Actinokineospora baliensis: one gene and its partner. The protein of the gene in region 1 interacts with the protein of each later gene in a pairwise test. Links are inferred from orthologs where the notes say so. Each region holds a gene or a part of one and is shown on either strand. Other genes may lie near its edges.

The links.
Region 2: the proteins of JOD54_RS17725 (region 1) and JOD54_RS30335 interact in binary tests that used the Escherichia coli proteins (3 or more experiments, as listed by UniProt). The link is inferred for Actinokineospora baliensis from one-to-one orthologs.

The regions. Positions count from the first base shown.
Region 1 is NZ_JAFBCK010000001.1:3,788,360-3,794,231, reverse strand. The notes cover bases 1,399-4,409. They hold JOD54_RS17725 (chemotaxis protein CheW), read right to left. Parts: upstream 4,033-4,409; coding sequence 1,765-4,032; downstream 1,399-1,764. Other genes in these bases: JOD54_RS17720 (response regulator), read right to left, coding at 4,116-4,409; JOD54_RS17730 (chemotaxis protein CheW), read right to left, coding at 1,399-1,768. Outside these bases: JOD54_RS17735 (methyl-accepting chemotaxis protein), read right to left, coding at 1-1,210; more of JOD54_RS17730, read right to left, coding at 1,337-1,398; more of JOD54_RS17720, read right to left, coding at 4,410-4,739; JOD54_RS17715 (sensor histidine kinase), read right to left, coding at 4,766-5,842. UniProt on the Escherichia coli protein: Involved in the transmission of sensory signals from the chemoreceptors to the flagellar motors. CheA is autophosphorylated; it can transfer its phosphate group to either CheB or CheY.
Region 2 is NZ_JAFBCK010000001.1:6,835,605-6,841,334, forward strand. The notes cover bases 949-3,940. They hold JOD54_RS30335 (methyl-accepting chemotaxis protein), read right to left. Parts: upstream 3,247-3,940; coding sequence 1,651-3,246; downstream 949-1,650. Other genes in these bases: JOD54_RS30330 (ferritin-like domain-containing protein), read left to right, coding at 949-1,111; JOD54_RS30340 (hypothetical protein), read right to left, coding at 3,383-3,940. Outside these bases: ribosome maturation factor RimP, read right to left, coding at 1-14; JOD54_RS30325 (hypothetical protein), read left to right, coding at 180-614; more of JOD54_RS30330, read left to right, coding at 611-948; more of JOD54_RS30340, read right to left, coding at 3,941-4,150; JOD54_RS30345 (aminotransferase class V-fold PLP-dependent enzyme), read right to left, coding at 4,199-5,230; JOD54_RS30350 (YjbQ family protein), read left to right, coding at 5,255-5,665; JOD54_RS30355 (YhgE/Pip domain-containing protein), read right to left, coding at 5,650-5,730. UniProt on the Escherichia coli protein: Receptor for the attractant L-aspartate and related amino and dicarboxylic acids. Tar also mediates taxis to the attractant maltose via an interaction with the periplasmic maltose binding protein. Tar mediates taxis away from the repellents cobalt and nickel.

The DNA of each region.
Region 1 (5,872 bases):
TCTGCTCAGCGATACTCGTGATCACCTTGACCACGTTGCCGATCTCCATCGACGACTCACCCAGCTTGGCGACCGTCCCGTTGGTCGCCGCGGCGACCGACACGGCCTGACCGGCCACACCAGCGGCCTCGTTCGCCGACTGCGCGATCTCCTTGATCGACGCCGACATCTCGTCCGCACCGGTCGCCACCGTCTGCACGTTGCGCGCGACCTGGTCCGCAGCGGCCGAGACGACGCCCGCCTGGGCGGAGGTCTCGTCGGTGCTGTCGCTGACCTTGCTGGCGATGGTGGCCATGTCCTTGGTGGCGCCGTCGAGCGACTGGATGCCGTCGGAGATGGCGGTGACGGTGTCGTGCATGCTCGCGGTCGCGGTGTTGAGCGCGGCGGCCATGACACCGACCTCGTCGTTGGTGCGGACCTCGACCTTGCGGGTGAGGTCGCCGTGCGCCACGGACTCCAGGACGCTGGAGACCCCGCGCACCGAGCGGGTGATGCCGCGGATGATCAACCAGCCGACCAGCAGCGCGAGCAGCAGACCGGCACCGAGCAGGATGAGCGTGGTCCACAGCGCCTGCTGGCTCTCGGAGTCCGCGTCGGCCACCTCGGCGCTGACCGCGGCGAGCTCGACCTTCTGCATCTCCACCAGGTCGACGCTCAGGTCGTCGAGCGCGGGCCCGGCCTTGTTGTTGTAACGGGCGAGGGCGACCTGCGACTGGCCCGCGAGGGCCGCGGGGAAGACGTCCTCCTGCACGACGGAGGAAACCCGGTTGAGGTTGTTGATCGCCCGCTTGACGGTGGCCAGCGGCACGGCGCTGAACTCGGGGTCGGCCTCGATGCCCTGCTGGAACTTCGTCAGCGCGCCGTTGAGGACACCGATGGCGGCCGTGGTGTCCTCGACCTCCTTCTTCACCCTCGCGTTGTCGGTGCTGATGAACGAGCTCAGCAGGTGCTGGATCGCGGCGATGGCGGCGCCGTTGAAGTTGCTGATGGCCCCGACCGCGGCGGCGTTCTTGCCCAGCCTGGCCGAGGTGTGCGCACCGCTGTCGGTGGCGACGATGCCCTGCACGCCCACGCCGATGGCCACGACGGCGGGCAGCGCGATGGCGGCGAAGATCTTGGTGGCCAGCGAGCGGTCGGCGAGGAACCCGACGAAGCCGCGCTTGCGGGTGCCGGGGTCGGCGGTGTCGGCCCCTGGGGTCGAGTCGGCCATCTGCGTGAGCCCTTCCGTGGCGCCGTCAACGGCGGCTGAGCTGGGAGTCGGGGAGGTGCGGGCGGCTGGCCGCCTGTGCCGGAGGCTCCGGGGCCAGTGGCCCCGGAGCCTCCAGGTGGTGTCGGGTCAGGCCTCGCTGCCGCGCACGGCCGCACGGGCGTCGAGGGCCAGCATCAGCCGGTCGGCCAGCGGGAAGGCCGCGGTGATCAGCTCGCGGGCCGGGCCGGACAGGGTGTCCGGGATCGGCTCGGCCGCGGTGTCCTCCAGCTCCACCACGTCGCCGATGCGGTCGACGAGCAGGCTGACCGACTCCTCGTCGGTGCGGACGATGACGTTCATCGCCGGGCCGGTGCGCTCCTGCGCCCGCTCACCGAGGCGGACCCGCAGGTCCAGCGCCGCGATGACCTGGCCGCGCAGGTTGAACAGGCCGCCGACGTGGCCGGGGGCGAGCGGGACCGGCGTGTACTCGGAGAACGCGAGCACCTCCTGCACCTCGCCGACCTCCAGGCCGAACAGCTGGTCGGCCACCTCGAAGGTGGCGTACCGGACGGTGCTCACGACGCCTCCACGAAAGAGTCACGGGTCTCGTACTCGGGCAGTTCGAAATCCGGGTCGGCCGCCATGATCGCCCGCCGCATGTCCAGCAGCTCGGTGACCTTGTCGTCGATGACCGTGGAACCGGACAGGCCGTCGCCGTCGGAGGGGCCGTGCGGGGCGGTGTCGTCGACGATGTCGAGGATGCCGTCCACCGCGAGGGCCACCGAGTGGCCGCCGGAGGAGTACACGACCGCGGGCACGGTGTCGGAGACGTCCTCCGACCACGAGCCGAGCAGCCCGGACAACCGCAGCACCGGCAGGATCTGGCCGCGGTACTGCACGACCTCCCGGCTGCCGACGCGCTCCACGGCCTGCACCGGGAACTCCTCGAGGCGGGTGACCATGCTCAGCGGGATGGCGACGCGGCGGTCGCTGACCCGGGTGACCAGCAGGCGGTCGCGGGACTCGACCTTGACCGCCTCGGCGGCCAGCGCGGCGGCGGCCGCGGCGGCGCGCTCGGCGTTGCCCAGGTGGGCGTTGCGGGCCAGGGCCAGCACGTCGAGGATCAGCGAGACCCGGCCGTCGCCGAGGATGGTGGCACCGGCGTAGCAGCCGACGTCCTTGAGGTGGCTGGCCAGCGGCTTGACCACGACCTCCTCGGTGGTGAGCACCCGGTCGACCACCAGGCCGAACTCGTGCCCCTCGCCGTTGAGGACCGCGATGTAGATCGCCTCGCCGTTCTCCTCCGGGCGCTCCGGGGCGCCACCGAGCGCCTCGTTGAGCCGGACCAGCGGCAGCAGCCGACCGCGCAGGCGGCAGACCGGGGCGCCGGAGACGTACTCGATGCGCGCGGAGGTCTGGCCCTCCACGGAGACGAGCTCGCGGACCGACATCTGCGGCAGCACGTAGCGCTCGTTGGCGCTCTCCACGATCAGCGCCTGCACGATGGCCAGGGTGAGCGGGATGGTCAGGCGCCAGGTGGTGCCCTTGCCGACCACCGAGCGCAGGTCGACCGCGCCGCCGATGGCCTCCAGGTTGGTGCGCACGACGTCCATGCCGACGCCGCGGCCGGAGACGTTGCTGACCTTGGCCGCGGTGGAGAAACCGGCCCGGAACACCAGGCGCAGCACCTCGTCGGCGTCCATGGCCGCGACCTGCTCGGCGGTGAGCAGACCGCGCTTGACCGCGGTGGCGCCGATGAGCTTCGGGTCGACGCCCTTGCCGTCGTCGGCGACCTCGACCACGACGTGGCCGTGCTCGTGGTAAGCGCGCAGGGTCAGCGTGCCCTCGGGGCTCTTGCCCGCCTTGACCCGGTCCTCGGGGGACTCCAGGCCGTGGTCGACGGCGTTGCGCACCAGGTGCGTCAGCGGGTCCTTGACCGCCTCGAGCAGGCTGCGGTCGAGTTCGGTCTCGGCGCCCTCGAGCTCGAGGCGGACCTGGCGGCCGATCGAGTTGCTCAGGTCGCGCACGACCCGGGGGAGCTTGGACCACAGGTGGCTGATGGGCTGCATGCGGGTCTTCATGACCCCTTCCTGCAGCTCGCTGGTGATCAGGTTGAGCCGCTGGGCGGCCCGGCTCAGCGTGTGGTCGCCGTTGTGCTCGGTGGCCCGCACCATCTGGTTGCGGGTCAGCACGAGCTCGCCGACCAGGCGCATCAGCTTGTCGAGCAGGTCGACGTCGACGCGCACGGAGGTGTCGGCGACACCGCGGCGGCTGGCGGTCTCCTCGGCGGGTGCCGGGGTCGCGGCCTCGGGGGTCTCCGGCTGCGCGGGGGCGGCCGGGGCGGTCTCGGCGGGCGCGGCCTCGGCGACCGGGGCCTGCTCGGCGACCGGGGCGGGCGCGTCGGCGGCGGGCGCGGCCTCGGCGACCGGCTCCTGAGCGGGCTTGGCGGGCGCGGGGGCACCGGCGATGCACGCCTCGACCTCGGCGATCACGTCGCCGAGCTCCATGTCGCCCTCTTGGCCGTCGCGCTCGATCTGGGCCAGCAGCGCCCGGACCACGTCGACCACGCGCAGCAGCACGTCGGCGCCGCGGCGGTCGAGGACCTGCGCGCCGTCGCGCAGCCGGGCCAGCAGCGATTCACCCGCGTGGGTCACCTGCTCCAGCTTCGAGAACGCGAGGAACCCGCTGGTGCCCTTGATGGTGTGAATGGTGCGGAAAACACTCGCGAGACGGTCGCGCGCCGTTGGGTCGCGCTCGAGCGCGACGAGGTCTTGGTCCAACTGGTCGAGGTTCTCATAGGACTCGACCAGGAATTCCTGGACCACATCATCGAAGTCTTCCACGCTCCACCACGCTTCCAGGTCCGGTGTCGACGCCTTCATCGGCGAGCGGCGGCCGCCCCTGAGGTATTGCGCCGGGGTTCATCTCACCGGTGGGGCCGGATCAGCCCCCGCGCGAGGGCGGCGGCCACGGCCGCGGTGCGGGAGTCCACGCCGAGCTTGGCGTAGACCCGCACCAGGTGAGACTTCACCGTCGCCTGGCTCAGGTGCAGTCGCCTGCTGATGGACAGGTTGGACAGTCCATCGGCAACCAGCCCGAGCACTTCAGCCTCCCGCACCGACAACGACCCGACGGGGTTACGCGTGCGGTCCACCAACCGGGCGGCGACACTCGGCGCGAGCACCGCCCGCCCACCCGCGGCCGCCCTGACGGCGGCGGCGAGGTCCTCGGGGAGGGCGTCCTTGAGCAGGTACCCGGTCGCCCCCGCCTCGATCGCCGCCAGGATGTCGGCATCGGTGTCGTACGTGGTCAACACCAACACGCGCGGAGCCCCTTGACCAGCGGTGATGGCGGCGGTGGCCTCGGCACCGGACACCCCGTCGCCGAACCGCAGATCCATCAGCACAACATCGACAAACGGCGCCTTGGCGACCGCCTCCGCCGCAGTGGCGGCCTCGTCGACGACGGTGAAGTCGGGCTCGCCGCCCAACACCGCCCGCAGCCCAGACCGCACGATCGGGTGATCGTCGGCCACCAGGATCCGAATCACCCCACCGGGGGAACCATTCGGCCCGCTCACCCCGACACCACCGGCAGGGTCGCGGCCACCGCGGTGCCGCGGCTGTCGGATTCGACCACCAGGGCGCCCGCGAGGGCCTGGGCCCTGGCGCGCATGGCGGCGATGCCGTGGCCGCGGTCGGGGGCGGTGGGGCCGGTGATGCCGTGGCCGTTGTCGACGATGTCGAGGATGACCTCGGTGTCCTGGTAGGTGAGGGTGAGCTGGACCTCGGTGGCGCCCGCGTGTTCGACGGCGTTCCCGAGAGCGGATTGGGCGATCCGCAGGAGGGCGACCTGGTGGGTGGTGGGCAGGGGGACCTCGTCGCCGGTGATGTGGCAGTGGGCGGTGAGGGCGGTGGTGGCCGTGGTGGTGGCGCAGGCGGCGCGGAGGGCCTCGGGGAGGGAGCCGCCGTCGAGGGCGGGTGGGTTGTGGGCCCGGACGAACCGGCGCGCTTCGGCCAGGGCGTCGGCCGCGGCGGCGCGGGCGGCGTGGACGTGGCGTTCGGTGTCGCCGCGCAGGGCGGCGCTGAGCAGGAGGTGGATGCTCGACAGGCCCTGGGCGAGGGTGTCGTGCACTTCCCTGGCCAGCCGCTCGCGTTCGGCCAGGACGCCCGCGGCCCGCTCGGCGGCGGCGAGGTCCTCGGTCAGCTCCCTGCGTCGCTCGCTCTCCCGGTAGACGACCACCGTGGCCGCGGCGACGGCGGCGCCGAGCAGCGGTCCCAGGACCGTCCCGACGGTGAGCACGTGTTGGTGCCACCCGAACCCGGCGACCGCGACCAGCGCCACGGCACCCACGGCGGCGATCGCCGGTCGGCGCGGCAGGTCACGCAGGAGCAGGAAGTACAAGGGAAACGCGAACCACACCGCGCCCGGGGTGATGGCCAGCAGAGTCACCCACAAGGCTCCCACCGCCACCAGCGATCCCAGCTGTCTCTTGACGAAGCCAGCGACCACGGACAGCAACAGCGCCGCGCTGACCGCGAGGACGACCGGCCGCGGGTCGTTCACGACGGGCACCAGGACCAAGGCGGCCGCGAGGACGTCAGGGCCTGCGGTGAGCAGGCGGTGCAGCGCTGGGGAGTCCACTGAGGTCACGATGCTCGCCAGGGTAGCCACGGCCCGGGC
Region 2 (5,730 bases), 3.0 Mb from region 1 along the record:
CCCTGGTTGGCCACCGTGGCCGCTCCCTGTTCTGGTCGATGGTGCGATTGTCTGCCGGTCGGCGGTACACCCGCCCACCGTGGTCACCTAGCGTATCTCGCCCGCCATGGGACAGCCGCCGCAGGCGATCATCCCGACTCCCCGACCGCCCGAACCCGGGCCTGGCAGGATGACCGACCGTGAGCACCACCGGATCCCTCAGCCGCCGCGCACTGCTGCTGGCGGCGTCCGCGGTCGGGCTGGCGGCCTGCACGCCGACGCAGGCCGCACCGCCACCACCGGACCCGCTGGCCGAATTGGAGGCACGGGCATTGGCGGACGCGACCACCGCCCGGGCACTGGGTGCGACGGCGGTGGCGGACGCCAGGGCCGAGCACGCGCGGGTGCTGCGGGCCGAGATGGACCGCGAACGCCCGCCCAAGCCCTCCTCGTCCGGCGCACCGACCACGACTCAGGCCCCCACTCCCCCGGCAGACCCGAAGGCCCTGGTCGAGTCGTTGACCAAAGCCCAGCAGGAAGCGACGGCCCTGGTGGCCACGCTGCCCAGGTACCGGGCCGGGCTGGTCGGCTCGGTCGCGGCGGGGTGCGCGTGCCTGGTGGAGGTGCTGGCATGACCCAACCGACAACCCAGCCGGTGTCGACGTCGGTGCCGCCCACCCGGGCACCGCTGGCACAGGACTCGCTGGCCGCGGTCCAGGCCGCCCTGGGCGCCGAACACGCCGCCGTGTGGGTGTACGGCCTGGTCAGCGCCTTCCTCCCGGCCTCGTTCGACAAGCCGATCGGGGACGGCGCCCAAGCCCACCGAACCCGCCGCGACACCACCGAGCGACTCCTGGGCGCCTCCGGTGCCACCCCGGCCCCGGCCGAACCCGCGTACCTACCCCCCAAACCGGTGACCGACCAAGCCTCAGCCCTGACCCTGGTGATCGACGCGGAACAGGACTGCACAGTCGCCTGGCGCGCCGTCCTGGAACGCACCGACGCCGAGGTCGCCGCCGATGTCCGGGCCAACGCCGCCCTCGCCCTGACCGAGTCAGCGGTCCGCGCCACCCGATGGCGCAAGACGGCGGGAATCACCCCCCTGACTCCCGTACTCCCAGGCCAGCCCTAGACCCGGACGACGGGTGCTGAACCGCACCGCCGATGTCGGATCCACGCCGCCACGGCGGGGATCAACCCACCAGCCCGCTGTGCCGCCGGGGCCAGCCCGGCACCTTCGAGCCGCACCCTCCGCAGCGGCGTGCTGGCCAGCCCTAGGCCCCGGCTGAACCGCATCGCCGATGTCGGATTCCCGCCGCCCGGCGGCGGGAATCACCCCATCCGCACCCTGTGTCGCTGAGGCTCGCCCGCAGCTGGCTCGGCACTTCGGGCCGCGCACTCCGCAGCGGCGTACCGGGCGGTCGTCGAGCACGCCCCGTGCTCCACGCCAGCCCCAGGCCCCGATCGAGAGGTGCTGAACCGCACGGCCGATGTCGCGGCCAACCCGACACCTTCGAGCCGCACCCTCCCGGTCGGCCGTCGAGCACGCCCCCAGTGTTCTCAGGCCAGCCATTGGCCCCACGGACGTCCCCGGACAAGGCGAAACCGGGCAGGGCTCCCTTGGGGTGGAGCCCTGCCCGGTCACCGGACCCGCGTTCGGTACTGGAGCGGTCAGTACGTGAAGCGGGTGACCATTTCCTGGAGCCTGCCGCTGAGGCGGGTGAGCTCCGAGGTGGCTTGTTCGGCTTCGGTGACGCCGCGGGAGGTTTCGTCGGCGGCGCCCGCGACCTCGGTGATGGCGGAGGCGATGGCGTTGGTGCCGTTGGCGGCTTCCGAGACGCTGCGGCTGACCTCGTCGGAGGTGGCCGACTGCTCCTCGACGGCCACCGCGATGGCCGACTGGAACTGGTTGACCCGGTCGATGACCTGCACGATCTGCCCGATCGCGGCCACGGCGGCCTCGGTGTCGGCCTGGATCGCGGCGACCCGGCGGCCGATGTCCTCGGTGGCGCTGGCGGTCTCCTGGGCCAGGTCCTTGACCTCACCGGCGACGACGGCGAAGCCCTTGCCCGCGTCACCGGCGCGGGCGGCCTCGATGGTGGCGTTGAGCGCCAGCAGGTTGGTCTGCTCGGCGATGGAGCGGATGGTCTTGAGGACGTCGCCGATCTCGGCCGAGGAGGAGCCGAGGCGGGTGATGATGTCGTTGGTGTGCTGGGCGGTGGCGGTGGCCTCGGCGCCGACCTTGGCCGCCTCGGAGGTGTTCGCGGCGATCTCGCGGATGGAGGCGCCGAGTTCGTCGGCGGCGGCGGAGACGGTGCCGACGCTGTCGGACACGCGGCCCGCGGCGTTGGACACCTCACCGGCGCGGTGCGAGGTGGAGCCCGCGGCGTCGGTGAGCCTGCCGTTGGTGGCGGCGAGCCGGTCGGCGGACCCGGCCAGGCCGGAGGCGGACTCGGCGACGTCGGAGACGACGGTGCGGATCTCGTTGACCGCGTGGTGCAGCGCCCGGCCCATCTCGCCGATCTCGTCCTGCGAGCTCACGGACAGCTTCTGGGTGAGGTCGCCCGCGGCGACCCGGTTGGCGTAGTCCTGCAGGCCGCGGACCGGCCTGCGGATGCTGCGGGTCAGCAGCCAGCCGAGGGTGAGGGCCAGCAGCACGGCGGCAGCGATGACGCCGATGGTCAGCCAGCGGGAGGTGGCGGTCATGTCCGCGATCTCCTGGCGCTGGGTCTCGGCGTAGCGGACCAGCGCGTCGGTCAGGTTCGCGAAGTCGGCGGTGACCTTGGGCAGGTTCTGCTGGGCTTCCTGGTTGTACTTGACCTCGTTGGCGGTGTCACCGGCGGCGGTGGCGGCGCGGCGGTTCTTGTGCGAGGTCCAGAAGGTCTCGTTGTCGCTCTTGAGCTGGGTGAGCATCGGCTGCAGCTCGGCCGGGATGCTGCCGGCCAGCTTGGCGAAGGCGGCGTCGGTGTCGGCGAGCTGCTGGTCGCGGCCCTTGGCCAGGCTCTCCAGGGCGCCGGGGTCCTTGACGGTCTCCATGACCACGTCGGTGGTCAGCGCGGAGAGGTTGTTGGTCTGCACGGACTTGACGTCCACCAGCGGGGTGACGGTGTCCTCGGAGATCGAGGCGGCCCGGTCGCTGACGTTCGCCTGCTGGGTGAGGCTGAACACGCCGAGCGCGATGACGACGACGGCGAGCACGAGGAAAGCGCTGAACACCCGGGTGCCGACACTGCGCCGCAGCGGGTTGCGAGTCCCTGAATCAGCCATGCGAGCCTCTCCCTGTCCGGTGCGCGGACGAGCCCGCGCCGACGGCGCCACCGAGCACCGGTGGCACTCCTCAGGCGTGGTATCGGGCGGCGCGGGCCCGGGAGTAGGAGTTTCGCGTCACTTCACGCCGACGGGTTCAGCCGCCGGTGTCGGGGTCGATCTCGGCACCGAGCCGCAGCGCGTCGGCGCAGACCTTGTCGAGCTGGGGCTTGTCCGCCTTCGTGCCGACCGCTTTGCCGCCCGAGGGGGCGTAGTCGGCCTCGACGATGACCACGACGGTGCCGTTGAGCTGGGAGTCGTAGCCGTTGCTGACCGACTTGAGCGGGGCGGCTTTGACGACGCCCTCGCGGACCAGGTCGTTGACGTTGCCGGTCTCGTCCTCGTTGGTGAGCGCGATGAGGCCCGCGGCCTTCTCCTTGTCGGCCATGTGCACGACCGACACCGAGACCAGCGCCTGCTTGCCGCCGACGTCGGCGGTGTACATGGCCTGGGTGACCTTGGTGCACTGGCCCGGCTGCGAGAGCAGCTGCTTGGTCTTGCCGTAGGCGTGCTGCTGGCAGTCGCTGTCGACCCTCGGTCGGGGGACATCCGGGTGGGCGACGAAGGTGTAGACGCCCGGGGCCTTCGGTCGGGTCTGCTCGGTGCTCGGGGTGGTCTGCTGGGTGCTCTCGCCCTGCACGTACCAGAACACGAATCCGGAGATCACGGCGATGGCGACCAGGCCCGCGATGCGCAACGCCCAGGTCAGCGCCGGGTTGCCGGTCGGGGCGGGTGCCTGCTCCTGGAAGCGGAACGGTTCGTCGGGGCGTCGGCCCGCTTGCACGCGCGGGATCCACTCGGTCTCCCCGGAGCGGTTGTACTGCTCGGGGGGCCAAGGCGGTCCGGGGCGCTGGGGATCCGACACGAACGCTGACAGTAGTTGGTGTGGCCCGCCGGTGTCATTCGACCCGTTTCATCCGAGTCGTCCACGTCGGATTGCGGCGACCGCCACGTCGACGTCTTCGGCGGTGTTGTAGAGGTGGAAGGCGAGCCGGGTGCGGCCTGCCCGGTTGGCACAGCGAACACCCGCTTCCGCGAGTTGTTCGGCGGCACCGGGCAGGTCGAGGGCGACGATCGCGGAGCCCTGCGGTGGCAGGTCCAGCTGGGCTAAGAGGCTGTCGGCGAGCCCAACGACGTGGTCACGCACTGCGACCTGGTCGAGGCTAGCGAGCCACGGCAGCGCTGCGGCGGCGCCGACTTGGGAGAACCAGGCCGGGCCGATGTCGTAGGCGCGCGAACTGTCCGCTAGGCGCAGCGGCAGGCCATAGATCGAGTCCCACGGGTCTTCTCCGGCGTACCAGCCTGCGGCGACGGGCCGGGTCCACTCGCGGGCCTGGGGGCGGACCGCGAGCCAAGAGGCGCCGCGCGGGGATACGAGCCACTTGTATCCGGCGCCGACGACCCAGTCGACCCAGGTCAGGTCCATGGGGAGCCAGCCGAGGGCCTGGGTGACGTCGAGCAGGACGCGCGTTCCGGCGGCGCGCAGGCCCGGCAGGTCGGCGATCACCCCGTCCGCGGACTGCACGGCGCTGACGGCGACCAGGTCGTGGCCGGGGGCGTGGTCGACCAGGTCGGTGGGATCCACCTCGGTGACGGTGACGCCGCGGTGGCCTTGGGCGGCGAACGGGAAGGTCACACTGGTGAACTCGCCCCGGGCGGTGAGCACCCGGGTGCCGTCCGGCACAGCGGCGGCGACCATGGCGACGAGCTGCGAGACGCTCGCGCCGATGGCGACTTCGGCCGGGTCTGCCCCGACCAGGCCCGCCCACGCCGCGCGCGCGGTCGCGACGTGCGGGTCGAACACGGGCGGAGGGTCCTCGCCGCGTCCCCACCGCTCGACAGCGGCCCCGACGGCGGCGACCACGCGGGCGGGCGGCACGCCGATGCTCGCGGAGTTGAGGTACCCGGTCGGGACGTCGAACAGCTCTCCAAAGGCGGTGCGCACGTCCAAAACAGTACGGTGGGTGGGGTGCACAGCGAGGAGTTCGAGATCACGACCGGCGACACCGAGGTCGTCCACGACCTGACCGGCCGGTGCGCGGAGTTCTTGGCCGAGGCGGGCGCGGTGGACGGCTTGCTGCACGTCTGGGTCCCGCACGCCACCGCCGGGGTCGCGGTGCTGGAGACGGGCGCGGGCAGCGACGACGACCTGCTCGCCGCGTTGCGGGCGCTGCTGCCGAAGGACTTCGCCTGGCGGCACCGGCACGGCTCGCCCGGTCACGGCCGCGACCACGTGCTGCCCGCGCTGGTACCGCCGTACGCCAGCATCCCCGTCCTCAGTGGACGGATGATGCTGGGCACGTGGCAGTCGATCTGCCTGGTGGACACCAATGTGGACAACCCGGTGCGCAAGGTCAGGCTGAGCTACTTGGCGGGCTGAGCGGCCTTGCGCGCGTTCGGCAGGACGACCGCGACGAGTCCGGCCACGGCGATGCCGCCGAGCAC